Regions from separate parts of the Mesorhizobium sp. M1252 genome, predicted to be linked through region 1. Evidence: predicted binding sites of a transcription regulator. Region 1 holds the regulator's gene; each other region holds the start of a gene.

Region 1 (7,261 bases):
CCCAAAACCCAGACCGGCAAGATCCAGCGCTTCCGGTTGCGCGCGGAGAAGAGCAATTGATTAAGCCGCACGATCCGGCGTCCGATGGCGCGCAGATGTCGTTCAAGGAGCGGATGTCCTACAGCGACTATCTGCAGCTGGACAAGGTGCTCGATGCGCAGGCGCCGCTGTCTTCGGCCCATGACGAGATGCTGTTCATCATCCAGCATCAGACATCGGAATTGTGGATGAAGCTCGCTTTGCACGAGATCGGCGCCGCGATCCGCTCGATCCGCGCCGACCGCCTCGAACCGAGCTTCAAGATGCTGTCGCGCGTCGCGCGCATCTTCGAGCAGCTCAACAATGCCTGGGACGTGCTGCGCACGATGACGCCAAGCGAATACACCGAGTTTCGCGACGCGCTCGGCCAATCCTCGGGCTTCCAGTCGTGGCAGTACCGCGCCATCGAGTTCATGGCCGGCAACCGCAACCCAGCCATGCTCGGGCCGCACAAGCACCGGCGCGATCTTACGGACAGGCTGGAAGCGATCCTGGCCACGCCGTCGCTGTACGACGAGGCGCTTCTGCTTTTGGCGCGCAATGGCTTCGACATCGGCGCCGATGCCGGGCGCACGGACTGGCGCGAGACGCGCGGTGAGAACGAAGACGTGCTGGCTGCCTGGCAAACCGTCTACCGCGACCCGCAGCGCTACTGGATGCTCTACGAACTGGCCGAGAAGCTGGTCGACTTCGAGGATTACTTCCGCCGCTGGCGCTTCAACCACGTCACAACGGTCGAGCGCATCATCGGCTTGAAGCGCGGCACCGGCGGCACCTCAGGCGCCTCCTATCTGAAGAAGATGCTGGAGGTCGTGCTGTTTCCGGAGCTCTGGACGGTCCGCACCCGGCTCTAGAGCATTTCACCGTTTAACGGAAACGGCGAAATGCTCTAGCTCTTTGATTGACGCAATTTCGGACGGAAAACCGCTTCACACTTTTCCTGAAATTGCTCTGGTTTCTCACGTAACCGCGGTCTTCACCGCGAAGCGGGCGTCCTGCCAGGCGCCGGTGCGCAGAATATCCTCCAGGACTTCGACCGCCTGCCAGACATCGCCATATCCGACATAGAGCGGCGTGAAGCCGAAACGGATGGTCGACGGCGCCCGGAAATCGCCGATCACGCCGCGCTCGATCAGCGCGCGCATCACCTGATAGCCATGCGGATGGAGGAACGACACCTGGCTGCCGCGCTGGCTGCCGTCGCGAGGACTTTCCAGTTCAAGCCGGTAGGCGCCGCATCTGGCTTCGACGAGCTGGATAAACAGGTCGGTCAGCGCGATGCTTTTTCTGCGCACCGCCGCCATATCGACGTCGTTCCAGATATCGAGCGCGCCCTTGAGCGCCCGCATCGACAGCACCGGCTGCGTTCCGCACAGGAAGCGGCGAATGCCGCTGCCGACGGCAAAGCCCTGCTCGAAGGCAAAGGGCCGCGCATGGCCCCACCAGCCGCTGAGCGGCTGGTGGGCATCGTCATGGTGGCGCTCGGCCGCGTAGATGAAGGCCGGCGAGCCCGGGCCGCCATTGAGGTATTTGTAGGTGCAGCCGACGGCGAAATCGGCATTGGCACGGTCAAGTTCGACCGGCAAGGCGCCGGCCGTGTGGCAGAGATCCCAGATGATCAGCGCGCCGGCGTCATGTGCCTTGCGCGTCAGCGCCGCCATGTCGCGCAACTGGCCGGATTTGTAGTTGACGTGGTTGACCAGGATGACGGCAACGCTGTCGTCGATCAGCTCCTCGATTGCGGCCGCGTCGACGCCCTCCAGCCGCAGCCGCGTTCCCGGCCGGGTCGAGGCGACGCCTTCGGCCATGTAGGGGTCGGTCGGGAAACTGTCGCCCTCGGCAACGATGACCGACCGATCCGGCCGCATGCCGAGCGCTGCGTGCAGCAGCTTGTAGATGTTGATCGAGGTTGTGTCGCAGACCACCGTCTGCCCATCAGCCGCGCCGATCAGTCGCCCGAGCTGATCTCCGAGTTCCACCGGCATGTTGAACCAGCCGGCGGTGTTCCAGGCGCGAATGAGGTCGTGCGCCCATTCCTGCGTGGCGGCCTGCTGCAGTTCGCTGAAGACGACCGCTGACGCGGCGCCCAGGGAATTGCCGTCGAGATAAATCACGCCTTGCGGCAAGACAAAGCGTTCACGCATGGAGCGCAGCGGATCGGCGGCATCCATTGCTTCGATTGTAGCGAGATCGGGTGTCGTGCTCATGATCCGGCGCCCCTCCATGGACAAACGCGCGCGGCGGAGCCTGCCGCCCAAACATGCCGGCGATCTTGAGTGGTCGCCCTTGAACTGTCAAACATTATATATAATTCACCCATTGAAAGGCTTTGATATATAATGATCCGCCCGAGCGTTTATGTCTGATGGATCACGATGCTGGATGACGAGCAGACCTCGAAGACGGAAGTGGCCTATCGCCTGCTCAGGCGCGATATTCTTGCGACCCGGCTGGCGCCTGCCGCGCCGTTGAAGCTGAGCACGCTGCGCAACACCTACGGCATCGGCTGGACGCCGTTGCGCGAGGCGCTGTCGCGGCTGGAGGCGGAACGGCTTGTGACCGCCATCAGCAACCGCGGGTTTGCGGTCGCTCCCGTCTCTCGGGCGGAGCTCGAGGATTTGGCACGTGCGCGGCTGGTGGTCGAACTGCCCCTGCTGGTGGAATCGATCGAGAAGGGCGACCGTGAGTGGGAAGACGCGGTCGTTGCCGCCCACTATCGTCTCTCACGGTGCGGGTCTGTTCTCGACGATCCATCGGATGATGCGGTCGACGCGTGGTACGAAAAACACGATGCCTTCCATGCGGCGCTGCTCAGTGCCGCGACATCCAGCTGGCTGCTGCGCTTCAATGCAACGATTTCCGACCAATTGCATCGCCATCACCGCTTTCTGGGTCTGGCCCCGACGCTGCGCGCCGCCGCCGGCCGCACGGACGGACACCGGAAGGCCGTGGCGGCCCTGCGCGACGCCGTGGCGATCGAACACCATACCGCCCTGATGGAAGCGGCCCTCGATCGCGACGTCGAACGTGCGAAAACTCTGATGACCGCTCACATCGGCTACACGCTGCGGGTCTATGCCCAGAGAGAACCCCGCGCGGATGCTGCGCAGCCCCGTCCGAAAAGGAAGCGGCGATCGTAGCCGACGACGCAGGGCACTTTGTCTTCGTTTCACCCCGTTGCTGGCAACTGGGCGCAGGCGGCGCTCGCAGCGCCGAACGTTACGCTGAACAAAACGTCAACACATTCATTAAACTTTAAAAGGTTGCGGAACACAACTGGAACAGATAGTGTTTGTTCTGGGTTTGTTTTTTCTGATTCTGGTTTCAGAACCCTTGGGGGCCGCGATGCTGACGCGCAAACAACATGAGCTTCTGATGTTCATCCATGAACGCCTGAAGGAGAGCGGAATCCCGCCGTCCTTCGACGAGATGAAGGAAGCGCTCGACCTCGCCTCCAAGTCCGGCATCCACCGCCTGATCACGGCGCTTGAGGAGCGCGGTTTCATTCGCCGGCTGCCGAACCGGGCGCGCGCGCTGGAAGTGCTGCGGCTGCCCGACTCGATCGCACCAGGCCTCAATGCGGCGAGGAAGTTTTCGCCGAGCGTCATTCAGGGCAGTCTTGGTCAAACCGGCCAAGGGCAAGGCGGCCAAGGACAAGGCGCGTTGGGCCAAGGCGGTCTCGGCCGCCAGATCAAGCCGGGCTCGCCGTCGCGTTCGATGTCGGCCGGCAATGACGATGCCGTTTCCGCGATTTCAATCCCGGTTATGGGACGCATCGCCGCCGGCGTGCCGATCGACGCCATCCAGCATCAGACCCATTCGATCTCGGTGCCGCCCGATATGATCATGGGCGGCGAACACTACGCGCTCGAGGTCAAGGGCGATTCGATGATCGAGGCCGGCATTTTCGATGGCGACACGGTCATCATCCGCAATGCCGACACAGCCAGCCCCGGCGAGATCGTGGTGGCGTTGGTCGACGATGAGGAAGCGACCCTGAAACGCTTCCGCCGCAAGGGCGCCTCGATCGCCCTGGAAGCCGCCAACCCGGCCTACGAGACCCGCATTTTTGGACCGGACAGGGTGAAGGTGCAGGGCAAGCTTGTCGGATTGATCCGGCGCTACTGAGCCGGCTTGGGTTTGTACTTTTCACGCTGGTTGTAAGGCGGCAGGCCGCGCGCTTCGCGGGAGAAGCGGCGTTGCTCGTGCCAGGGGCGATACGGCTTGTCGACGGCGAAGCGGATGGTTGGCGCTGCAGCTGCCGATTGCGGATCGAAGAAGACGGCGGCGCTGCCGTCGCGGGCCAGCTGTTTCTTCGTCACGACCAGCACCAGCGGGTCGCGGCACGGATTGTAGGCGGTGGCGTCATCGATGACGATCAGGCTCGCGAAGGCACAGGCCGGCCGCGCCGTCTTGCGGTCTTTCGCAAGCGCTACAATGGCTCCGGAAGGGTGCCGGGCGATACAGAGATCGCCGGTGCAATAGAAGGGCGAGCCGGGCGGCAGATCGAGCGGATCGAGATCGAACCGCGTATCTGTTGACTCGAAAATCTCAGGTGGGATAATGGTTTCGGCCCGCAGCGCCCGTTTCCAATTGTCCGTGGTGAATTCGTTGGAGCGTTCGCGGTTGAGGGCGAGTTCGCCGCCACCGATCGGCATGGCCACCAGATGCGCATCCTCGGATATGAGCACGTCGGGCGTAAGCACCTGCGGCACCGTCAACAGGCCGGCCAGCGCGAAAGGCACGGCCGCCAGCCTGAGCCAGGTGGTGGCCATGGTGGCGATGACGAGGGCGACCGTCACCAGCAGCACCGAGCGGATGGAAATCAACCCGACGGCATCGACCGGCGAGCGCTCGGAAATCCAGGCCGATATGGCGATCATCGCCGTCAGGCCTTTGCCCATCACATAGAGGAACGGTCCGTCGGCGCCGAACGGCATCGCCAGCGCGCTGAGCACGGCAAACGGCATGACGATCAACGATACAATCGGCATCACGGCCAGATTGGCGATCAGGCTGAGCGGCGACACACGCTGAAAATGCCAGATGGCGAACAGCAAGGTTGCACTGCCGGCGATGATCGAGGTCATGGCGAGGCCGCCCATGGCCAGCGCGAATTTTCGCGACAGGAAGCCGACGAAGGAGCGCTTTGCCGGTGGCGTTCTCACCTTGTCGGCGCGGTAATCGGCCCAGCCGGCATAGGCGCCGACAAGGGCGGCAGTGGCGGCAAACGACATCTGGAAGCTGGGACCGACCACCTCGTGCGGCGACACCAGGATGACGGCAATGGCGGAGATCGCCAGATTGCGCATGGTGAGTGCGGCGCGATCAAACAGCACGGCGACAAGCATGACCGCTAGCATGATGAAACTGCGCTCGGCAGCCACCACGATGCCTGAAATGACGAGATAGGCGGCGATGGAGACGAGTGCTGCCACTGCTGCATATTTCTTCACCGGCCGGCGCGAGGAGAAATCCGGAAACAGCGCAAAGGCGCCGCGCAGCAACGCCATGATGGTGCAGGCAACCAGCGCCATATGCAGGCCGGAGATGGAGATGATGTGATAGATGCCGGTGCGCCGCATCGCTTCGTTGACCTCGTCCGGGATGCCGGCGCGCACGCCGACAATCAGCGCCGCGGCAATCTCGCCTTCGGCGCCGCCGATCTTGCCCCTGATATGGTCGGCAATGTTTTCGCGCGCGCTCTCGATTGCCGAGGAGAGCCGCGCGGTCAGCGGCGGCGGTCCCTGCGTAGCAATGGTTTTCGGATTGCCGAGAAAGAAGCCGCTGCCGCCGATACCGGTGAAATAGCTGTCGAAGGAGAAATCGTAGCTCTCCGGCCGCACCGGACCGGTCGGCGGCAACAGCCTGGCATAGCCGGTGATCAGGGAGCCGGCGGTCATATCGGCGGGAACGGTCCGCGCCGAGAGCCTGACCCGCTCCGGGGCGTAGCGCAGCTTGGGGTAAGCGGTCGAAACCACGTCGAGCGTCAGCCTGATGCGCCCGCTCTCCATCTGTTCGAGACTGACGACGCGGCCGGTCAGCCGTGTCTGGATCTCGGAGCCGAGCATCTGCGTTCCGGCGCGCCAGGTCTCGACTTTGGCGGCGACGACGCCGAGCGCGCACAGCATCGCGGCCATGCAGAACAGATGCGTCCTCGGCCGCGATCGCGTGGCGACAGCGCAACATGTCGCCAGCACCACAATGGCGATTGGCTGCGCAAAGCCCGGCTCGCCGGCCAGCGAGAAGTAGACGATGACGCCGGCTGCCAGGAAAACCGGGACCAGCAGGAAGGCGACGCCCCGGTCGAGCTCCGTGTTGGCGGCCACGGCAAGGCTGCGGCGGAGCGCGGGCCATGACGGGCGGCGAAGCCGTCTGCGCAGTCGGGCGATAGATCCGGGCGCTGTGACTTGCGCCGGCAAGGCGTGACCGGGCAGCGCGGGCGCTATGCCGGGATGCGGCTCAGGCAGCGCGAGGGGCAGCGGCTCGGCATAGGGACTATCGGCAAACAGCGAGCGTTCGCTGACGCTTGCCTCGCCGCCTTCGCCTTCCTTCGTGCCCCGGCCACGTCCAGCCATCGGGTCTGCCCCTTGCGCCCCAGACCTCCTATGCTACATGAACGCGCAAAGCGCGAAAGTCCGTGCGGTCGCGTCCACCGCGCCGGAATTGACCCGCCAAGGACGCTCAATCCTCAATCATATCCCGGCCCTCCGCCCTCAGGCGAGCAAGCCCATCGTGCATTGCCTTCAATTGTTCCGGTGTATGACCCTGCCATTCACCGAGTTCACCCAGGATGAGCAACGGATCACGGGAGCGGTAGGATTTCGTCGGATTACCGGGAAATTTTTTGTCGGTCAGGTTAGGGTCATCCATAAAAAACCCCGTCGGCTTTACGATGTAAATCCTTTGACGACCGTCACCCGTTGCAAGCTCTGCTCCCCAGATGGCGGCTTCCAGTGTCTGGGTGAAATAGATCCATGACAGTGGTTTACCTCTGAAATTGGAAGGGTGGCCGACGCTCAGCAGATCCCCGGGTTTCAAATCCGCCCGGGTACCATGGTAGAACGGATCACCCTCCGTATGGTCGGCGTTTTCGGTCATCGGTAGTCCTTCTTTCAATCATGCCTCCTTCGTGGCGAGACCGGCCTGCACACAGTTGCGGTGTTCACGATAATGATTGCAGAAAGGTCAATATCCGTGACCAAGCCAAGGCTGTCACGGC
Region 2 (7,261 bases), on a different contig from region 1:
GGATCCTGTGGATGTTCGCCATGCTGATGAAGGAAACGCAGCCGCTGCGCTTCTTCGGCGCCTTCGCGATTTTCTTCCTGGCGTCGAGCCTTGCCCTGATGACGCCGGTGCTGATCGAATTCGCCCAGACCGGCCTCGTGCCGCGCATGCCGACCTGGGTGCTGTCGGTGGGCCTGCTGCTGCTCTCGATGCTTGCGATGGTGACCGGACTGATCCTCGATTCGGTATCGCGCGGACGCGCCGAGCAGAAGCGCATTTTTTATCTCTCGGTGCCGTCAGGCCGGGTCGAACGGCGCGAACGCACTGGTGAAATCCCGAAGGCCGAACCGGGCAAGACGCCCCGGGCCGCCTGAGCCGTGAGCCGGCTCGCCCGCTTCGTCCTGGCAGGCGGCGTTGGTTTCGTCGCCGATGCCGCGGCGCTCTGGCTGCTCTTGGCGCTGACGCCGCTCGGTCCCTTCGTCGCCCGTGTCCTGTCGATCGGCTTTGCGCTGTGCGTCACCTGGCAGATCAACCGGCACCTGACCTTTTCGCCGTCGAGCCGCGGCGTGGCGCAGGAGGGCGCGCGCTATGGCGGCGTCGGCATCGCCACCAGCATCGTCAACTATCTCGTCTACTGCGCCATCCTGTTTGCGCTGCCGGCGCTGCCGCCGCTGGCGGCACTTGCCGTCGCCTCGCCGGTCGCCATGGCGCTGTCGTTCCTCGGTTACTCCCGGCTGGTCTTCGACCGTTAAAGGTCTGGGCCAAGCAAGCGCGATTGGCAGAAGCCGCCAAGTTCCGTATATCGGCGACAGAGCCTGCTGGAGACCGGAAGATGCCCCTGAAGATCGCCGTCCAGATGGACCATGTCTCCACCGTCTCGATCGCCGGCGACACGTCCTTTGCGCTGTCGCTGGAGGCGCAGCGGCGCGGCCACCAATTGTTCCACTACACGCCCGACCGGCTGTCGATGCTGGGCGGCAAGGTGTTTGCCCGCATCGAAGAGATGAAGCTCCGCGACGAGAAGGGCAATCATTATACGCTGGGCGACAAGGTGCGCACCGACCTGTCGGAGATGGATGTGATCCTGCTGCGCCAGGATCCGCCCTTCGACATGAATTACATCACCACCACGCATATTCTGGAGCGCATTCACCCGAAGACATTGGTCGTCAACGACCCGGCCTGGGTGCGCAACAGCCCGGAAAAGATCTTCGTCACCGAATTCCCCGATCTGATGCCGGAAACGCTGATCACCAAGGATCCCCAGGAGGTCGCCGCCTTCCGCAAGGAGTTCGGCGACATCATCGTCAAGCCGCTCTACGGAAATGGCGGCGCCGGCATCTTCCATCTCAAGGAAGACGATCGCAACCTCGCCTCACTGCTCGAAATGTTCGCCCAGCTGTCACGCGAGCCGTATATCGTCCAGCGCTATCTGAAGGATGTGCGCAAGGGCGACAAGCGCATCATCCTGATCGACGGCGAGGCGGTCGGCGCCATCAACCGCGTGCCGGCCGACCACGATTCTCGCTCCAACATGCATGTCGGCGGCCGCGCCGAAAAGACTGAGCTGACGGAGCGCGAACGCGAGATTTGCGCCCGCATCGGCCCGTCGCTGAAAGAGCGCGGCTTCATCCTGGTCGGCATCGACGTGATCGGCGACTACATGACCGAGATCAACGTGACCTCGCCAACCGGCGTGCGCGAAGTGCAACGCTTTGGCGGCGCGGATATCGCCAGCCTGTTCTGGGACGCGGTGGAGGAAATGCGGCGCAATTCGGCCGCGTAGTGTGCGTTGCTACGGAGGACTTTGGTGGGTCCAGAGAAGCATCGAAGGATGCTCTTTATCGGGTAAGACTGCCGAGCAAGCGGCTCATCAAATCAAACTATGTCCCGGAAGCGCCGAGGCCTCAGTTTCGGAGGAAGGAGACCGATAAGTCTGGTCTGCAATTTTCGCTGTGGTGTTGCCCAGTCTTTCAGCAGAAAACCCGCATCGGAGTTCTTTTCCAGCAATGCGAAAGCCGCAGACAGTCCGATCAGGTCGACCAAGGTCCTGCGCATTGAGTGGCGGGAGATTAAATGCTCCAGTCCCGGCGCCACTTCGCACCAACGATTGGCCAGTGCCCGCCGTATCGCTATTTCAGTATCAGGCGACATCCTGCCGAGGCCAACTCCGGTACCCAGGATGCGCCCGTCCGCCCAGCCATTGCCGCCGTGAAGCCGATAACTGCCAAGAGCCCGCCCAATCCTCACGGTTCCGCCGATCATATGGGCGGCACGAGCCATATAACCATCGGCACATATCTTTATTTCGTCCGGATCGGATGGACGCATGATTTCAAGCGGAGCTCGACGAAACATCATCCCCGATGTGGTTGACCAAAACCAAACCCACGGTGCCCCGATCAATAAATAATAATGTCGGGTCAGCTTCGGTGTCGACATGCAGGTAGCCGCTCATTTTCGGCATCGATCGCGGGTCATTCAGGTGGAATACGGGATGACCGCCCGCAAGCAGTTTGCCGGCCGTATCTATCACCACCTCATCGGAGCTCGACATCGCCGCGATACGGGTGTGGCTGAGATGGGCTCTCACATGGCATTCTATGAAGTCAGGATGCCAAGCATCGTCACCGTCAAGAAAGGAGATCAGGGGCCCGGCTGTCGCGTCAAGCCCGGTCATCATTGCTGTCAACTGCCCGCCATTTTGCAGTCGGGGCAGAAAGCGGAAACGACTGTCGCCAAGCTGGGACAGACACTCTTCAATCCTTCGGCGGGAACCGTCGGTCGAAAAATCATCGACCACCACGCATTCGAACGCAGTGTATGTCTGCGCCGCTACGGATCGGATCGCAGTGTCGATGAATGCCTCTTGATTGAAACAGCCTACGCAAACGGATACGGTTGGTAGCGCGATGTGAGAACCAGCCCCGCTTGGGACGATGTTTTCTTTCAAGAGGCGCTTCTCCGTACACCAGATTTGATCGCCTGAGATATTCCGTCGATCAAATGGCGGTGTTTCTTTGCCAAATTTCTCTCTATCGAAGCGAGTTTTTCTCCGCACTCAAGATCGCAATTGCCGCATGTTGACCCTACAGCACGGGTATCGCCCTCCTACCAAATTCGAGATTGTCAGAGCCATGCTGCGTCATGGCCACAACCTCAGAAAAGGGCACCCTTCCGCGAAGTCGCAACCTGCTCTTCAGGCCAGTTTGCTGTCGGACGATCCGTTCATATCCTATTCGGGAATGTCCGGTACGCCGCTCGGATTAGCAAGTCATATGCCTTTCCGTCCACGCAGCCACCGCGCCTGGTTTCTCATCTCGCCAACCTGGTCCATCGAAAACAGTGCTAGCGTCAAAACCATCCGGACCTATGCCGTTCTGCATAGACTCAAGAACCCCCGTCACTCGCTAATCTTCCTATCCAACACTCAGGCAGAGGCTGATCTGTTGAACCAGTCCGGCGAGGCCGCCGTCCTGCACAAAAAGACGTCAACAACCTCCGAACACATATTCAGGCCTCTCGATGATGTCCCTGTAGAATTTGATGCAATCTACAATGCGCAACTGGCTCCGTGGAAGCGCCATGACTTGTCGCTTGGCATCCAGCGTTGCGCATTTGTCTTCTATCGAGATTCAAGCGGATCCTCCACGACGGAGTCGGAAAGAGCGCGAATAAATCGGCATAGGGAGCTCGCGCCGCATCACGTCTTTATCAACGAGTTTGACGGCACCGGCAAGCCTGTCCGATTGGCACCGGCTCAGGTGAACACGCATCTAAATCGTGCAGCCGTGGGAATCTGTCTCTCTCACCTGGAAGGACCAATGTTCGCCAGCACGGAATATCTTCTCGCGGGCCTTCCAGTGGTCACGACGCCGAACCATGGCGGCCGAGACCTTTATCTGGATGACGACTATTCGCTCACAGTTCCACCCGATCCTCGATCCATCGCGGAGGCTGTCTTAGCGCTGAAGGAGCGACGAATTCCCCGGGATTACATTCGTTCGCAAACTTTGAAACGAATCGAACGAGACCGCGGGCGGTTCATAGACCTTGTAAACGAGATTTTTCTGGAGAGCGGCTCTTCGCGCCGGATCGCCCTGCCTTGGCCTTTCAGATATCCTGTCATGGAGTGGCTTCCACCGCAGGTCGCGATCGATCGATCGCTTTCAGGTTCGGTCGATGCCTTCATCACCGCTTAGAAGCAACACCCTCAGATTGCCGAAGGGCCTAGTCGCCTTGTTAACGCGGTCGAGGAGGCGGAGCAGCCGTTCCATTTTGCTCAACCATCTTCCGTTTTTGCAACCGGCACAGCGCGCTGCAACCACCACGAATGCATGTTCCTGTAATGTTCTTGCCTTGGCCTGAAATCTATGGTTGTCTTGTCCTGACGTCGCTCGCGGTCTGAACCACAAGGCCGAGGCGAGCTGATATCCGGGGGCAGAGCAAGATGGTGGCGCGGGTTCGCACGGTTGCTTTCCAGGGCATCGAGGCCGTACCGGTCGATGTCCAGGTGATGATCGCGCCGGGCAAGGTCGGCATGCAGATTGTCGGCCTGGCCGACAAGGCGGTGGCCGAAAGCCGCGAGCGGGTGCAGGCGGCGCTGCACGCTTCGGGCCTGTCGATGCCGTCGAAGAAGGTGACGGTCAACCTGGCGCCTGCCGACCTGCCCAAGGAAGGGAGCCATTACGACCTGCCGATCGCGCTCGGCCTGATGGCGGCACTCGGCGCCATTCCGGGCGATATGCTGGCGTCTTATGTCGTGCTGGGTGAATTGTCGCTCGACGGCACCATTGCCGCGGTGGCCGGCGCGCTGCCGGCGGCGATCGGCGCCAATGCCGAGGGAAAAGGCCTGATCTGCCCGTTCGGCTGCGGGCCGGAAGCGGCCTGGGCGGGCAAGGATTTCGACATATTGGCGCCGCGCAGCCTGATTGCCATCGCCAATCATTTTCGCGGCACGCAGGTGCTGTCGCGGCCCGAGCCCGGCATCCATGTCTCGGCCCGCGACCTGCCCGACCTTTCAGACATCAAGGGCCAGGAAAGCGCCAAGCGGGCGCTGGAAGTGGCGGCGGCCGGCGGCCACAATCTGTTGATGGTCGGGCCTCCCGGCTCGGGAAAATCGATGCTGGCGCAGAGGCTGCCTTCAATTCTGCCGCCACTGGCACCGAAGGAACTTCTTGAAGTCTCGATGATCGCCTCGGTGGCCGGCGAGCTCGGCGAAGGCAAGCTCACCGACCGGCGGCCGTTCCGCGCCCCGCACCATTCGGCCTCGATGGCGGCAATGGTCGGCGGCGGCATCAGGGCGCGGCCGGGCGAAGTATCGCTTGCCCATAACGGCGTGCTGTTCCTCGACGAGTTTCCCGAATTCACGCCGCAGACCTTGGATGCGCTGCGCCAACCGCTGGAGACCGGCGACTGCATGATCGCGCGCGCCAACCACCGCGTCACCTATCCAGCGCGCATCCAGCTGGTGGCGGCGATGAACCCGTGCCGTTGCGGCATGGCCGGCGAGCCCGGCTATCGCTGCCTGCGCGGCGAACGCTGCCGCACCGATTACCAGGCGCGCATCTCAGGCCCGTTGCTCGACCGCATCGACCTCAGGATCGAGGTACCGGCGGTCTCGGCCGCCGACCTGATCCGGCCCGACCGAGCGGAGAAAAGTGCAGCCGTCGCCCAGCGCGTGGCGCGCGCCCGCACCATCCAGCGCGAACGTTTCGAGCGGCTGGGCGTTACCAGCGCCACCACCAACGCCCATTGCTCGCCTTCTGTTATCGAGGACATCGCCGCGCCGGACGCAGCAGGCCTGTCGCTGCTGAAAGACGCCAGCGAGAAACTCGGCTTTTCTGCGCGCGCCTATCACCGCGTGCTCAAAGTGGCGCGCACACTGGCTGACCTCGACGCCAGCGAAACCGTCGGCCGAATTCACCTGGCCGAGGCGATTTCCTACCGCATGATGTCGGAGCGCGTGGCGCAGGCGGCGTAACGCTCCTCCTTGAGGGGAAGGTGGCCCCGAAGCGGCAGGGTGGGGGTCGCCGAAGAATGGTCGATCTTTTTGGAGCCGAGCCGAGAAGGGGCCTCTGCAATGACATTGCTTGTAGTGTCGTCCGAAGGGAGTCGCCGCACTTCACGCAGGACCCCACCCGGCCCTTCGGGCCACCCTCCCCTCAAGGGGGAGGGAAACGCAGGCGCTAATTCGCCCGCTCTTTCGCCTTCAGCTCCAGCCTCCGCGCGTGCAGCACCGGCTCCGTATAGCCGTTCGGCTGCTCGCGACCCTTGAACACCAGGTCGCAGGCGGCGTGGAAGGCGATGGAATTGTCGAAATCGGTGGCCATCGGGCGGTAGAGCGGGTCGCCGACATTTTGGAGGTCGACGATCGCTGCCATGCGCCACAGCGAATCCATCACCTGAATTTCGGAGCAAACCTTGTGGTGCAGCCAGTTGGCGATGTGCTGCGAGGAGATGCGCAGCGTGGCGCGGTCTTCCATCAGGCCGACATCGTTGATGTCGGGCACTTTCGAGCAGCCGACGCCCTGGTCGATCCAGCGCACGACATAGCCCAGAATGCCTTGCGCATTGTTGTCGAGCTCGCGCTGGATCTCGTCGGGGGTCCAGTTCGGCCGCACCGCCACCGGCACCGACAATATATCATCGAGCTTCGCCTTCGGCCGGCTCTTCAGCGCCGCCTGGACGGCGTGGACATCGACCTTGTGATAGTGCGTGGCGTGCAGCGTCGCCGCTGTCGGCGACGGCACCCAGGCGGTGTTGGCGCCGGCCTTGGGATGGGCGATCTTCTGTTCCAGCATCGCCGCCATCAGATCCGGCATCGCCCACATGCCCTTGCCGATCTGGGCATGACCGGCGAGCCCGCATTCGAGCCCGATGTCGACATTCCACGCCTCATAGGCGGAGATCCAGGCGGCCTGCTTCATGTCGCCCTTGCGGATCATCGGCCCGGCTTCCATCGAGGTGTGGATCTCGTCGCCGGTGCGGTCGAGGAAGCCGGTGTTGATGAACACGACGCGCTCCTTGGCGGCGCGGATCGCCTCCTTCAGGTTGACGGTGGTGCGCCGCTCCTCGTCCATGATGCCCATCTTGATGGTGTTTGCCGCCATACCGAGCAGCGCTTCGACGCGGTCGAAAATCTCGACTGCGAAGGCGACTTCCTCCGGCCCATGCATCTTCGGCTTCACCACATACATCGAGCCCGTGCGGGAATTCATCCGACGCCCGTTGGCGCCGACATCGTGCAGCGCGATCAGCGCCGTCATCGCCGCATCCAAGA
Region 3 (7,261 bases), on a different contig from region 1:
TCGTCGTCCAGTTCGCGCGACGAGCCGCCGCCACCGCCGCCCTTGGAACCGCCGCCACCGCTGTTGCCGCCGCGGTTGAAGCTCTCATTGGGGCCAGACTGGCCGAAATCCGAGCCACGGCTCGCGCCGCCGCCGCCGGCATAGTTGCCGACCTGACCGCCGCCCTCGCCGCGAGAATCGAGCATCTGCAGCTCGCCGCGGAATTTCTGCAACACGACTTCGGTCGTGTACTTGTCGGCGCCGGTCTGATCCTGCCATTTGCGTGTCTGCAGCTGGCCTTCGACGTAAACCTTCATGCCCTTCTTCAGGTACTGCTCGGCGACCTTGGCGATCTGGTCATTGAAAATGACGACGTTGTGCCATTCGGTCTTTTCCTTGCGCTCGCCGGAATTCTTGTCGCGCCAGCTTTCCGACGTGGCGATGCGGATGTTGACGACCGGGTCACCGGAATTCAGGCGGCGGATTTCAGGGTCCGCGCCGAGGTTGCCGACCAGAATGACCTTGTTGACGCTACCCGCCATGACACTTCTCCGCGCTCATCCGAACCAAATTTCAAGTCGTTCACCTTACAGGCCGCGGACAATCCTGGCTTGCCGCGGCTGGCTTTTCCCACAAGGTTTTTGTTCCCTTTTCGTTCCTATACTGTTAACCACGGATTGTCAAGGAATGGCAGCAATCGCGGACGCGGGCGCGTGGATTTAGCTGACACGCAGGGGCGAGAAGCGGTGTCGTCAGCGCCGTTTTTTAGCTGGTCGCAACGGACCGAAAAAGCCGCTCCACTCCATGCCCATGGCATGGGCGCGCTGTGCGATCACGGTTGGTGCCGACATCAGCCCGACTGCAGGTTCAGATTTCAGAGCCGGGTCATTCAGCAATTTCCCGATCGCGCGCCCGTGCCACCAGACCTGAGCGACGAGCGCCGCTACCACCGCGATCAGGCCCCAGGTCCCCAATCCTTCGCCGAAGATGTAAATCCCGTATGGCGGCGATAGCGCCGTACCCAGCTTGGCCAACAAGATCACGGCCATGAAACCGATGACGGCGATGGCGCCTATACCGAGGACGAGGCGGCGATAGAGCCTCAGAGCCTCGTTGAGGTTCTCGGCGGACGAACGATCGACGTTGGAATTCATAAATACTACTCCTGCCTCGCCATGATCGACCCATCTTGTTGCCCATGGATTAGAGGCCCGGCAGGATCCAATCAATACGGGGCATTCAAAACACCCCTTGCCAAATCGATAAGTATCGACTTATGCTTTTGCCATGATCGAAGCAGAGATTTTTCGCGCCCTGGCCGACCCGACGCGACGCGCCGTCTACGAGCGGCTGACTTCCGGCGAGATGAGCGTGTCGGAGTTGCGCACTGGCATGAGCGTGTCGCAGCCGGCGGTGTCGCAGCACCTTGCCGTGCTGCGCGGCGCAGGCCTGGTCAGCGAAAGACGCGCCGGCCGCAACGCCTACTATCGCGCCGATCCGCAAGGGCTCGAGCCGCTGCTCGGCTGGATCGAACGCTACCGCGCATTCTGGCCGGAGCGCATCGAAAGACTGAAGGCCGTTTTGAAGGACATGGACCAATGACCGACGAAAAGCAGACGCAGACCGCCAAAGATGCCCTCGCCTTCGAATGCGATCTGCCGGACGCACCGGAAAAAGTGTGGCGGGCACTGACCGTGCCGGACCTCTTGGCGGAATGGATGATGCCGAACGACATCAATCCGGAAACCGGCAGCCGCTTTGCCTTTGCCGGGCCTGAGAAGCCGATCGAGTGCGAAGTGCTCGATGCCGAACCGGGGCGCCTGCTGCGCTATTCCTGGCGCGAGCGTTCCGGCGACGCCGACCGCGAGGAGCTGGAGAGCATCGTCACCTTCACACTCGCCCGCACCGTTTCCGGCGGCACGCATCTGCGCATCGTCCATGACGGGTTTGTCCTGACGCCTGCGGTCGCGATGGCCGGCGCGGGCTGCCGGCTCTGGCTGCGCGCATACAAGCCCAAACCGCCTGTCGCCGCCAACGCGCCACGCCTGTTGCTGCGCGCTGCCTGACCCGGAAAAATCAAAACGGAGACAATGAGATGAGCGGCTTTGCCAATCTGGTGCCGATGGTGATCGAGCAATCGAGCCGCGGCGAACGTGCCTTCGACATTTTCTCGCGGCTGCTGCGCGAGCGCATCATCTTCGTCAATGGCGAGATCAATGACGGCATGTCGGCGCTGGTCTGCGCCCAGCTTCTGTCGCTGGAATCGGACAATCCCGACAAGGAGATCTCGCTCTACATCAACTCGCCGGGCGGCGTGGTGACCAGCGGTTTCGCCATCTACGACACGATGCAATATGTCAGCTGCCCGGTGTCGACCGTGTGCATGGGCTTTGCCGCGTCGATGGCCTCCTTCCTGCTGATGGCGGGAACGCCGGGGCGGCGCATCGCGCTGCCCAATGCCAGCATCGTGCTGCATCAGCCTTTGGGCGGCTTCCAGGGCCAGGCCTCCGACATCCAGCGTCACGCCGAAGGCATTTTGCGCACCAAGCGGCACATGGCCGACCTCTACGCTCACCATTGCGGCCGCACCCACGAAGAGGTCGAACGCACGCTCGACCGCGATTTCTTCATGACCGCGAAGGAGGCCAAGGACTGGGGCCTCGTCGACCACGTCTTCGACACCCGCAAGCAGGCAGCGGCCTGATCGGCGGATTGAATGCAGGCCGGTGTTCCCTCAATTTCAACGCCTCTGGTCTGGCCTCGCCTTGAGCGCGGCACTATAGTCTTGCCATGCGCTACCACCTGAACAGACTGACCATAGCCATTGCCATCACGGCGGCGACATCGAGCATGGCCTTTGCCGGGGGCAGCACCAGCACGTCGCGGAAAGGCGCCCTGCCCGGCGTGGCCGGCGACTACCGCATCGCCAAGCCCGCGCCGCAGCCGGAGCCGGACGACGCGCTGCCTGCCGTCGAGAACGGCACGTTCAAGATCGGCGACACCGATGTCAGGATTTCCGGCAGCATCACTGTCGATGTCGGCACGGGTGGGATCAAGCCGACGCGCCGGTAGCCCCTTCTCCCAGCTACTATACGGGAGAGAAAGCCTGCGCCGACGACTTCCTCGCAAAAGAACAGCCCCGCCGTTGCTTCCGCTAACGGTCGGGGCTTTTCTTGGATTCCAAATCCAAACTGCCGGTAGTGTTATACCGACTTTGATTTCGGATGCTTCGCGGCATTCAGCCGACGATCCGACTAGCCGTCTCTGATTTTTGTGGGATTCGGCAGGTCACGGTTTGTCTGGTGGTTTGTTGGACTGACGCGATGCGTTCGTTTGGACGCATACACTCCAATGCCTTGAAACTACCTGGCACTTATGCCCGCCGCGGCTCCACTAGCAGGTGGAGCCTCAAGGGACTATCCGGTGGCGTCATGCTCCGCTCCTATGTCCGTTGCGACTGGTGTCAATCCGAAGCACAAATCGCAAAAACCTGCGGCGTCTCGCAGGCCGCTATGGGCGGCGAGGCCATCAAAGACGGCCGGCTCCGTTGACTCCGGCAGAGTGCGCCCCTGATTCGACGGCGTCAACCTTGAATAGCCGGTTACGGAAAATGTGATCGTCGGGAGCTTACGTCAGGGTCAGTTTCTGAAACACCCTTGTCAGTTTCTGCACAGCTTTGTCAGGAGCGTGTTCGGTCTTTGTTCTTTCCGCTTGCCCGTTCGCGCGAAAGACGGTTAAACGGCTTTGGTCGAGAAGTGTGGCGTCTCTCGACGTGGCGGCAAAAATACCTACATAGGGAATGGCCGGGAAAACCCGCCGATCCCACTGACACCAGACCTGAGGCGGCGACCGGCGATGGCCGACCATAAATACCTTTCCATTCGCGGGGCACGCGAACACAACCTAAAGAATGTCGATCTCGACCTGCCGCGTGACAGCCTGATCGTCATGACCGGCCTGTCGGGCTCCGGCAAATCGTCGCTTGCTTTCGACACCATCTATGCCGAGGGCCAGCGCCGTTACGTCGAGAGCCTGTCGGCTTATGCGCGCCAGTTCCTCGAAATGATGCAGAAGCCGGATGTCGACCAGATCGACGGCCTGTCGCCGGCCATCTCGATCGAGCAGAAGACCACGTCGAAGAACCCGCGTTCGACGGTCGGCACCGTCACCGAGATCTACGACTACATGCGCTTGCTGTTCGCGCGCGTCGGCATCCCCTATTCGCCGGCGACCGGCCTGCCGATCGAGAGCCAGACGGTTTCACAGATGGTCGACCGGGTGCTGGCGGTCGAGGAAGGCACGCGCCTTTTCCTGCTGGCGCCGATCGTGCGCGGCCGCAAGGGTGAGTATCGCAAGGAACTGCTGGAGCTGCAGAAGAAGGGCTTTCAGCGCGTCAAGGTCGACGGCGTCTTCTATGAGATCGCCGATGTGCCGGCGTTGGACAAGAAGTACAAGCACGACATCGATGTCGTCGTCGACCGCATCGTCGTGCGCGGCGACCTGGCGACACGGCTTGCCGATTCCATCGAAACGGCGCTCAAGCTGGCGGAAGGGCTGGCGGTGGCCGAGTTCGCCGACCGGCCGCTCGACGCCAGCCAGACCGGCGAGGACTCGGTCAACAAATCGAAGAACGAGACGCATGAGCGCATCCTGTTCTCGGAAAAATTCGCCTGCCCGGTTTCCGGCTTCACCATTCCGGAGATCGAGCCCCGGCTGTTCTCGTTCAACAACCCGTTCGGCGCCTGCCCGACCTGCGACGGCCTCGGCAACCAGCGCGCCATCGACGCCAGCCTGATCGTGCCGGACGAAAACGTCTCGCTGCGCGACGGCGCCGTCAGCCCGTGGGCGAAGTCGACCTCACCCTATTACGCCCAGACGCTGGAAGCGCTGGGCAAAGCCTATGGCTTCAAGCTCGGCGACAAGTTCAAAGACCTGACCGAAGAGGCCAAGGAAGCCGTCCTGCGCGGCACCGGCGAGCGCGAGGTCACCTTCCAGTATGATGACGGCCTGCGCTCCTACAAGACGACCAAGACGTTCGAGGGCGTCATTCCCAATCTCGAACGGCGCTGGAAGGAAACCGAATCCGCCTGGATGCGCGAGGAGATCGAGCGCTTCATGTCGGCGACGCCCTGCCCGGTCTGCAAGGGTTACCGGCTGAAGCCGGAAGCGCTGGCGGTGAAGATCGCCGGCAAGCATATCGGCGAAGTCACAGAGCTGTCGATCCGCAAGGCCGACCAGTGGTTCACCGAACTGCCGCCACATCTCAACGACCAGCAGAACGAGATCGCGGTGCGCGTTCTCAAGGAAATCCGTGACCGCCTGCGCTTCCTCAACGATGTCGGCCTCGACTATCTGACGCTGTCGCGCAATTCCGGCACGCTGTCGGGCGGCGAGAGCCAGCGCATAAGGCTGGCGTCGCAGATCGGCTCCGGCCTCACCGGCGTGCTCTATGTGCTGGACGAGCCGTCGATCGGCCTGCACCAGCGCGACAATGCCCGCCTGCTCGACACGCTCAAGCATCTGCGCGACATCGGCAACACGGTGATCGTCGTCGAGCATGACGAGGACGCCATCCTGCATGCCGATTATGTCGTCGACATGGGTCCGGCCGCCGGCATTCATGGCGGCGAGATCATCGCCCAGGGCACGCCGCAGCAGGTGATGGCCAATCCCAACTCGATCACCGGTAAATATCTGTCGGGCGCGCTCGAAGTCGCCACGCCCGGTGTCAGGCGCGAGGCCAAGAAAAACCGCCGGCTGAAGATCGTCGGCGCGCGCGGCAACAATCTCAAGAACGTCACTGCCGAAATCCCGCTCGGCACTTTTACCGCCGTCACCGGCGTGTCTGGCGGCGGCAAATCGACCTTCCTGATCGAGACGCTGTTCAAGGCGGCGTCGCGCCGCATCATGGGCTCGCGCGAGCATCCGGCCGATCACGACCGCATCGAGGGCCTCGAATTCCTCGACAAGGTCATCGACATCGACCAGTCGCCGATCGGCCGCACACCGCGTTCGAACCCGGCCACCTACACCGGCGCCTTCACACCGATCCGCGACTGGTTTGCCGGGTTGCCCGAGGCCAAGGCCCGCGGCTATCAGCCGGGCCGCTTCTCCTTCAACGTGAAGGGCGGCCGCTGCGAGGCCTGCCAGGGCGACGGCGTCATCAAGATCGAGATGCACTTCCTGCCCGACATCTACGTCACGTGCGACGTCTGCCACGGCAAGCGCTACAACCGCGAGACGCTCGACGTCCTGTTCAAGGGCAAGTCGATCGCCGACGTCCTGGACATGACGGTCGAGGAAGGCGTCGATTTCTTTGCCGCCGTGCCCGGGGTGCGCGACAAGCTGGAGACGCTGAAGCAGGTCGGCCTCGGCTACATCCATATCGGCCAGCAGGCGACGACGCTGTCGGGCGGCGAGGCGCAGCGCATCAAGCTCGCCAAGGAATTGTCGCGCAAGGCGACCGGCAAGACGCTCTACATCCTCGACGAGCCGACCACCGGCCTGCACTTTCACGACGTCGCCAAGTTGCTGGAAGTGCTTCACGAACTGGTCGACCAGGGCAACACGGTGGTGGTCATCGAGCACAATCTCGAAGTCATCAAGACCGCCGACTGGGTGCTCGACCTCGGCCCCGAAGGCGGCGATGGCGGTGGCGAACTGGTGGCACAGGGCACACCGGAAGCCATCGTGCGCGAAAAGCGCAGCTACACCGGCCAGTTCCTGAAGGAGCTTTTGGAGCGGCGGCCCGGAGGCAAGCGCGAAGCGGCGGAGTAACTGACAGACCGGTCGGGCGCCTGGAGAGCTTTGAATGACAGTCCGACAGGCGCTTGCCGGTGATCTCGACGCAGTCGTCTCGCTGACGCAGACCGCCTATGAGCACTACACGCCCCTGTTAGGCGCGCCGCCGCTCCCAGTCACCGAGGACTATGCGCCACGCATCGAGCGTGGCGAGGTCTGGCTCTTGGAGAGCGGCGCGGAACTCGCCGGGCTGATCGTTATTGAGCGCCATCCCGATCATGCGATGATCTTCAGCGTCGCGGTCTCCCCCGCTTTCCAGGGCAGGAAACTCGGCACCGCGCTGCTCGACTTCGCCCAGGAACAGGCGCGGCTATGGGGGGTGCCGGAGGTCCGGCTCTACACCAATTCGCGCATGGAGCGGAACATCGAGATCTATACGGCCTATGGCTTCCACGAAACGGGCCGCCGAGCCAATCCCCACCGTCCCGGATGGACCGTGGTCGACATGATCAAACCGGTTGGAAAAATAGCCTGACCGCAT
Region 4 (7,261 bases), on a different contig from region 1:
ACCACCGCCACCGACGCCAACCGCTTCGCGCTGCGCGTCGCCCGCGCCGTCACCGGCCGCGAAAAGATACTGGTCTTCAACGGCTGCTATCACGGCTCGGTCGACGAGACGATGGTCCGGATGGTCGACGGCAAGCCCGTGAATCGGCCGGGGCTGGCGGGTGAGTTTCGCGACCTGACCAAGACGGCGAAGGTCATTGAATTCAACGATGTCGCCGCGCTGCAAGCAGCGCTCAAGGACAAGGATGTCGCCTGCGTCATTGCTGAGCCGGTGCTGACCAATTCCTGCATGGTGCTGCCCGATCCGGGTTTTCACGACGCCTTGCGCAAACTGACGCGCGCGGCCGGAACGCTGCTTCTGATAGACGAGACGCACACGATTTCGACTGGACCCGGCGGCTACACCAGGAAATTCGGGCTGCAGCCCGACCTGTTCGTGCTGGGCAAGCCGATCGCCGGCGGCGTGCCGGCAAGCGTGTGGGGCATGAGCGACGAGGTCGCCTCGCGCTATGCCGACTACAATCGAACCAAGGAGCCGGGCTATTCCGGCATGGGCACGACGCTGTCGGCGAACCCGCTGCAGTTCGCAGCCATGCGCGCAACGCTCGAAGAGGTGATGACGCAGGAGAATTATGCCCGGATGGATCGCCTCGCCCTGCGGCTCGATGCCGGGCTGACCGGCGTCATCGATCGCTACAATCTGCCCTGGCATGTCGCCCGCGTCGGCGCCCGCGTCGAGTTCATCTGCGCCCCTGGCCCGCTCAGGAACGGCGCCGAAGCCGAGACTGCCCATGCGCCGGAGCTTGAGGCGGCTATCCATGTCGCGCTGGTCAACCAGGGCGTGCTGATCGCGCCCTTTCACAACATGATGCTGATCTCACCGGCCACCACCGGCGCCCAGGTCAACCGGCTGATCACCGCCTTCGCCACGGTTGCGGCAAGGCTGACGGCATGAGACAAGCTGCCAAGCCAAACTCGAGTACACTAGTCATGACTTCACCTTCGGGCTCGACGCCCGCCGAGGCGCAAGCCTTTCTCGACGCCCATCCCGAAATCGAAGCCTTCGATATCGTCTTGACCGACGCCAACGGCGTCGGCCGCGGCAAGATCGTGCGCCGGCATGAGCTGAAAAGCATCTTCGAGGGCGGCCGCCACATGCCGATCTCGATCCTCGGCCTCGACATCACCGGCGAGGATGTGCACGAAACCGGGCTGATCTGGACGACTGGAGACGGCGATCTCAGGGCATGGCCCATTCCCGGCACGCTGGTGCCGCTTTACGGCACGAACCCGCCGCGCGGCCAGTTGCTGATGGCGATGTACCATCTCGAGGGACAGCCAATGTCGTCGGACCCGCGCTTGGCGCTGGCCAGGCAGGTCGACATCTTGGCGGCCAAGGGCCTCTATCCCGCCGGCGCCTTCGAACTCGAATTTTTCCTGCTGGCCAATGAGCGCGATGCCGATGGCAAGGTGAAACCGGCGGATGCCGTGCTCGACGGCCGCCGCTCGGCCAAGACGGAAGTCTATTCCGTCGACCATCTGCACGGCATGGAGCCGCTGTTTTCCGACATCTATGCCGCGGCTAAGGCGCAAGGCATTCCGGCCGAAACGGTGATTTCCGAATACGCGCCCGGCCAGTACGAGCTGACGCTGAACTACCGCAAGGATGTCATGCGGGCGGCCGACGACCTCGTCATGTTGAAGCGGCTGGTGCGGGCGCAGGCGCGCCGCCATGGTGTTACCGCCTGCTTCATGGCCAAGCCGATCGAAAAATATGCCGGCTCCGGCATGCATTTCCATGTTTCGCTGCAGGACAAGAACGGCCGCAACGTTTTTGCCGAAGCCGGCGGCGAAAGCTGGTCGCTGCCGCTGCTGCAGGGGCTCGGCGGGCTGATCCAGACCATGGCCGAATCGATGCTGGTGTTTGCGCCGCACGCCAATTCCTGGCGGCGCTTCGTCTCGCAGTCCTATGCGCCGGTGGCGCCGACCTGGGGCGTCAACAACCGTTCGGTGGCGCTGCGCGTGCCGGCCGGCGACGCCAAGAACCGGCGCATCGAGCACCGGCCGTCGGGCGTCGACGCCAATCCCTACCTGATCGCGGCAACGGTGCTGGCCGGCATCATCAAGGGTCTGGACGAAGGCCTCGACCCCGGCCCTGAAACCACTGGGAATGGCTATGAAGCCGCTGTCACGCGCACGACCATGCCGGTCGACTGGCGCGCCGCGATCGAGGCGGCGCGCGCCTCGAGCTTCCTGAAAGAGGCGCTTGGCGAGGATCTGCATCGCACCTTCGTGGCGATCAAGCAGTCGGAGTATCTGCGCGTCGCGCGTACGGTGAGCGAGCTGGACTACCACCTCTACCTGCACGAGGTCTGAGAGACCGTTTCGAAATTCTACTCCGGCGGCCATCGATGGTGGTTTCTGCGCTTCCGATGCTCACGGACCAAATGTCCGCTGCGCTTCGGTTCTCGAAACCACCACCATATGACTCGCCAGAGCGAATTTCGAAACGGTCTCTGATTGCCCTGACGGCGGGCGGCGATCACTTTTTCGCCGCCTGCATCAAATGAGGTGGCGCTGCAGCCTTCAAGAACATATCATGAACGGATGAGCGCGCCCACCGTCCGTGAAAAGCTGGCAATCCTGTCTGACGCCGCCAAATACGACGCCTCCTGTGCTTCGTCCGGCTCGGCGAAGAAGGATTCGCTCCAATCCGGCGGTATCGGCTCCACAGAAGGCATGGGCATCTGCCATTCCTACGCGCCGGATGGCCGCTGCATTTCGCTCCTGAAAATCCTGCTCACCAATTTCTGCATTTACGATTGCAGCTACTGCATGAACCGCTCGTCATCGAATGTGCGCCGCGCCCGCTTTAGCATCGACGAGGTGGTGAAGCTGACCATGGACTTTTATCGGCGCAACTACATCGAGGGCCTCTTCCTGTCCTCAGGAGTCATCCGCTCCCCGGACGAGACCATGGCCGAGATGGTGGAGGTGGCGCGGCGGCTGCGGCTGGACGAAAAATTCTCCGGCTATATTCATCTGAAGACCATTCCGGAAAGCTCGGCCGAACTGGTCGAGCAGGCCGGGCTCTACGCCGACCGGCTGTCTATCAATGTCGAACTGCCGACCGATGAGGGCGTGAAGAAACTGGCGCCGGAGAAGAAGCCGCAAACGATCCGGCTTTCCATGGCGAACCTGCGCCGGAAGATGGAGGAAAAGGCCGAGCCGACGTTGCGGACCAAGAAGCGCGAACGCTTTGCGCCCGGAGGTCAGTCGACGCAGATGATCGTCGGCGCCGACAAGACATCCGACGACGGTATCTTGCACTCCAGTGCGCGGCTCTATGGCAGCTACCATCTGCGGCGCGTCTATTACTCCGCCTTCAGCCCGATCCCGGATTCGTCATCGTCGCTGCCGCTCCAGAAACCGCCGCTGATGCGCGAGCACCGGCTCTATCAGGCCGACTGGCTGATGCGCTTCTACGGCTTTTCGCAGCCGGAAATCCTCGCCGGCAGCAGCGACGGCATGCTCGATCTCGCCATTGACCCCAAGCTCGCCTGGGCTTTGCGCAATCGGGCGAGGTTTCCCGTCGACATCAACCGCGCCGATCGGGAAGCGCTGCTGCGGGTTCCGGGTCTGGGCACCAAGGTGGTGGCGAAGATCCTTGAAACCCGCCGCCACCGACGTATGCGGCTGGAAGATGTCGGACGGATCTGCCATTCGATCGCCAAGCTGAGGCCCTTCATCATCGCCGAAGGCTGGTCGCCGGGCGGACTCACCGACAAGACAGGCCTGCGCGATACGATCGTAAAGTCCTGCGAACAACTGTCGCTGTTTTGACCATGCAGCCGGCCCAGCTCGACCTTGCCCGATACACTGTCCGGCTAGCGAGCCAGACCGATTTCGCCGGTTGGCGCGATGCGGCACGGCGTCTGACGCTGAATGAGGTCCGGCCTGAGGATATTAGTTGGGGTGTCGGGTCCGACGCCAATGATCCTCGAGATGCCTTGCCGGCGGTGCCAGAGGGCGCGCAGCTTACCGTCCCGCGCGAGTTCATCGCCCATGCCGAAACCGCCTTCTGCCACTCCGACCCCGGCCGGTTTGCCTTTCTCTACTGGATGCTTTGTCGCCTGCGCACCGAGCCGAAACTGCTGGCGATCGCATCCGATCCCGACACCAGGCGGCTCGAAGCCATGGAAAAGGCGGTGCGGCGCGACAGCCATAAGATGCATGCCTTCGTACGCTTCCGGAAGATCGGCTACGGCGAGGACGAGCGCTACGTCGCCTGGTTCGAGCCGGAGCATTTCATTGTCGAGCGCAACGCGGATTTCTTCGTCCGGCGGTTCACCGGCATGCGCTGGACCGTCCTGACGCCCTATGCCTCCGCCGACTGGAATGGCGAAAGGCTGGCGATCGGCCCGGGTGCGGCCAAGGGCGATGCACCCGATCAGGACGACACCGAGGCGTTGTGGCTGACCTATTTCCAGAACATCTTCAACCCGGCGCGGCTCAAGGTGAAGGCGATGCAGAAGGAGATGCCGAAGAAATATTGGCGGAACCTTCCCGAGGCCTCGCTCATTCCAGATCTGATCGCAGGAGCGGACGAGGCCGCTATAGCCATGATTGCCAGACAACCGACGACGCCGGCGCCGCACCACGCCAAGCTGCAGGCAAGACATTGGCCGAAGCCCGAGCCGGCCGAGGCGCCGGATGAAGACGATGCCAAGACGATTTCCGATTTGCGCGAGGCTGCAAAGGGTTGTCGTCGCTGCCCGCTCTGGCGCGACGCGACACAGACCGTGTTCGGCGAGGGGCCGGATGACGCCAAAGTGGTCTTCGTCGGCGAACAACCTGGCGATCAGGAAGATCTCGCCGGCAAACCTTTTGTCGGGCCAGCGGGCAAAGTGTTCGATGCAATTCTCGATGACGCAGGCGTCGACCGGCAAAAAGTCTACGTCACCAACGCCGTCAAGCACTTCAAGTTCGAGCCGCGCGGCAAGCGCCGCATCCACTCGAAGCCAAATACCGGCGAAGTCCAGGCCTGCCGCTGGTGGATCGGCCGGGAGCTTGAGCTGATCAAGCCGGACCTCGCCGTGGCGCTTGGGGCAACGGCGGCGTTGTCGCTGCTGGGCAAGGCCATTGCCGTGACGAAAATGCGCGGCCAGTTGATCGAACGCGAGGATGGCTTGCGCGTGTTCATCACCATCCACCCGTCCTTTATCGTGCGCATTCACGAGCCGACGGACAAGGAGGCTGAGCGCGAGCGGTTCCTAAAGGATATGAAAGAGGTGAAGCGGCTGATGGGGTCGTGAGATGAGCGAAAGCCTCAGCGACATCGTCATCCGCGGGCGGAACAAGGAGCTTCGCTCCTGCTTCGCCCAGGGATGACGAAGCTGAGTGGCTTCACGGTCGTGAATCCAACGTTGGAAACTTCGGCCGCCACGGCCGAATTAACTGATCAGGATTGCCCTCAGATCATTCACATTCGTACCCGTCGGCCCCGGCACGAACAGATCGCCGATCGCGTTGAACGCCGTCCAGGCATTGTTGCCGGCCAGCATCGCCTTGGCGTCGATGCCGGCGGCACGCATGCGCGAGACGGTCGAGCCATCGGCAAAGGCGCCGGCATTGTCTTCCGAGCCATCGATGCCGTCGGTATCGGCGGCCAGTGCATGAATACCTTCCGCGCCGCTGATGCCGATGGCAAAGGCGAGCAGGAATTCGGAGTTGCGGCCGCCCTTGCCCCTTTTTCCGTCAACAGGGGCCCGCAAAGTCACGGTCGTCTCGCCGCCGGACAGGATCAGCACCGGCTTTTGGAACGGCCGGTTGCGCGTCGCCACTTCGCGCGCAATGGCTGCATGCACGCCACCGACCTCGCGCGCCTCGCCCTCGATGGAATCGGAGAGGATGACGGCTTCGATGCTTTGCCGTTTTGCCTCAGCGGCTGCCGCTTCCAGCGATACGCCAGCCGAGGCGATCAGGTGCACTTCATTGCGTGAAAAGCGCTGGTCATCCGTATCTGGCGCATCGGCCTCTGGCGAGTTGATGTGCGCCATGACGGCGTCGGGCAGCTTCATGCCATAGGCCGCTATCGAGGCCAGCGCATCGGCGCGGTTGCCGGAGTCGGGCACGGTCGGGCCGGAGGCCACCAGGGCCGGGTTGTCGCCGGGAATGTCACAGACAACCAGTGATACCAGTTTGGCCGGCCAGGCGGCAGCTGCCAGCCGGCCGCCCTTGATGGTTGAGACATGCTTGCGGATGGTGTTCATGGCCGCGATCGGCGCGCCGGAGGCGAGCAGCGCCTCGTTGACGGCGATTTCGTCGGCGAGCGTCAGGCCAGCGGCAGGCGACGGCAGCAGCGCCGATCCTCCGCCCGATATCAGCGCCACTACCAGGTCGTCCGCAGTCAGCCTTTGCACCTTTTCGAGCAGGCGCCGCGACGCCTCAAGACCGGCAGCGTCCGGTACCGGATGTGCCGCCTCGATGATTTCGATGCGCTCGCATCTGGCGCCATAGCCGTAGCGGGTGACGACCAGCCCTTCGATTGGGCCATCCCACACCTTCTCGAACGCGGCCGCCATCTGCGCCGAGCCCTTGCCGGCGCCAATGACAATGGTACGGCCCTTGGGCCTGGCCGGCAGATGATCCCTGATGGTCCGTTCAGGATCGGCAGCGGCAACAGCGGCATTGAAGATCGAGATGAGAAAGGATTTGGGATCGAGCACGGTTATCCTTGGCCGTAACTGGCGGTTTTCAAAATGAGCAAACGTTGGCGCTGCCCCTCACCCTCACCCCGTGAAAGACGGGGAGAGGGGATCGCCAGCGCTCGAGCTTGTCCTTTCTCCCCGTCACTATACGGGGAGAAGGTGCCGGCAGGCGGATGAGGGGCAGCGCCAACGTCACGATTTACCTTCCGGCGGCAGCGCCAATTGTGTCCGATCGACGCCGAGATGATCGCACAGTGCATCGACGACGACGCCATGATCCTGGCGTTCCGGCAGGCCGGAGACGGCGATGACGCCGATGACGCCGGCACCCTTTACAGTCACCGGAAACCCGCCGCCGGCCAGTACGTAATCAGCAATATCCAGCCCCTCGCCGACCTTGAAGGTGCGGTCCGGTCGCTGCTGTTCCAGCACCAGACGATAGGTGCTCCTGAGGTAGCGCTTGACCACATTGATCTTGCGTCGTGCCCAGTCGGGGTTGGAGGCGTTTGAACCGGGCATCGCGGCATAAAACAGCGGCCGATCCCACAGCCT

Evidence for each region. The regulator LexA, encoded in region 1, represses DNA repair genes until DNA is damaged. The targets are predictions, from matches to a motif close to TGTTCNNNNTGTGTTCNG.
Region 2: the regulator LexA is predicted to act here: its motif matches at 4,318-4,335, upstream of NKH22_RS16295 (YifB family Mg chelatase-like AAA ATPase).
Region 3: the regulator LexA is predicted to act here: its motif matches at 3,668-3,685, upstream of uvrA (excinuclease ABC subunit UvrA).
Region 4: the regulator LexA is predicted to act here: its motif matches at 2,588-2,605, upstream of NKH22_RS05730 (putative DNA modification/repair radical SAM protein).

What each region holds. Positions count from the first base shown of each region.
Region 1 covers NZ_JAMYLX010000015.1:14,927-22,187, reverse strand. Annotated here, with positions in the region: gene NKH22_RS25105 (AMP-binding protein) at 1-60, shown strand, start outside; gene kynA (tryptophan 2,3-dioxygenase) at 57-893, shown strand; gene kynU (kynureninase) at 999-2,246, opposite strand; gene NKH22_RS25090 (GntR family transcriptional regulator) at 2,415-3,179, shown strand; gene lexA (transcriptional repressor LexA) at 3,385-4,167, shown strand; gene NKH22_RS25080 (ComEC/Rec2 family competence protein) at 4,161-6,617, opposite strand; gene arr (NAD(+)--rifampin ADP-ribosyltransferase) at 6,724-7,140, opposite strand.
Region 2 covers NZ_JAMYLX010000007.1:164,383-171,643, forward strand. Annotated here, with positions in the region: gene NKH22_RS16270 (glycosyltransferase) at 1-353, shown strand, start outside; gene NKH22_RS16275 (GtrA family protein) at 357-731, shown strand; gene gshB (glutathione synthase) at 812-1,765, shown strand; gene NKH22_RS16285 (glycosyltransferase family 2 protein) at 2,315-2,932, opposite strand; gene NKH22_RS16290 (glycosyltransferase) at 3,117-4,181, shown strand; gene NKH22_RS16295 (YifB family Mg chelatase-like AAA ATPase) at 4,430-5,962, shown strand; gene NKH22_RS16300 (malate synthase G) at 6,168-7,261, opposite strand, start outside.
Region 3 covers NZ_JAMYLX010000009.1:177,851-185,111, reverse strand. Annotated here, with positions in the region: gene ssb (single-stranded DNA-binding protein) at 1-521, opposite strand, end outside; gene NKH22_RS19605 (ABC transporter ATP-binding protein) at 732-1,133, opposite strand; gene NKH22_RS19600 (ArsR/SmtB family transcription factor) at 1,267-1,581, shown strand; gene NKH22_RS19595 (SRPBCC family protein) at 1,578-2,045, shown strand; gene NKH22_RS19590 (ATP-dependent Clp protease proteolytic subunit) at 2,075-2,683, shown strand; gene NKH22_RS19585 (hypothetical protein) at 2,830-3,051, shown strand; gene uvrA (excinuclease ABC subunit UvrA) at 3,835-6,756, shown strand; gene NKH22_RS19575 (GNAT family N-acetyltransferase) at 6,791-7,255, shown strand.
Region 4 covers NZ_JAMYLX010000002.1:468,916-476,176, reverse strand. Annotated here, with positions in the region: gene NKH22_RS05740 (aspartate aminotransferase family protein) at 1-954, shown strand, start outside; gene NKH22_RS05735 (glutamine synthetase family protein) at 990-2,375, shown strand; gene NKH22_RS05730 (putative DNA modification/repair radical SAM protein) at 2,607-3,842, shown strand; gene NKH22_RS05725 (UdgX family uracil-DNA binding protein) at 3,845-5,314, shown strand; gene NKH22_RS05720 (glycerate kinase type-2 family protein) at 5,453-6,733, opposite strand; gene NKH22_RS05715 (heme-degrading domain-containing protein) at 6,902-7,261, opposite strand, start outside.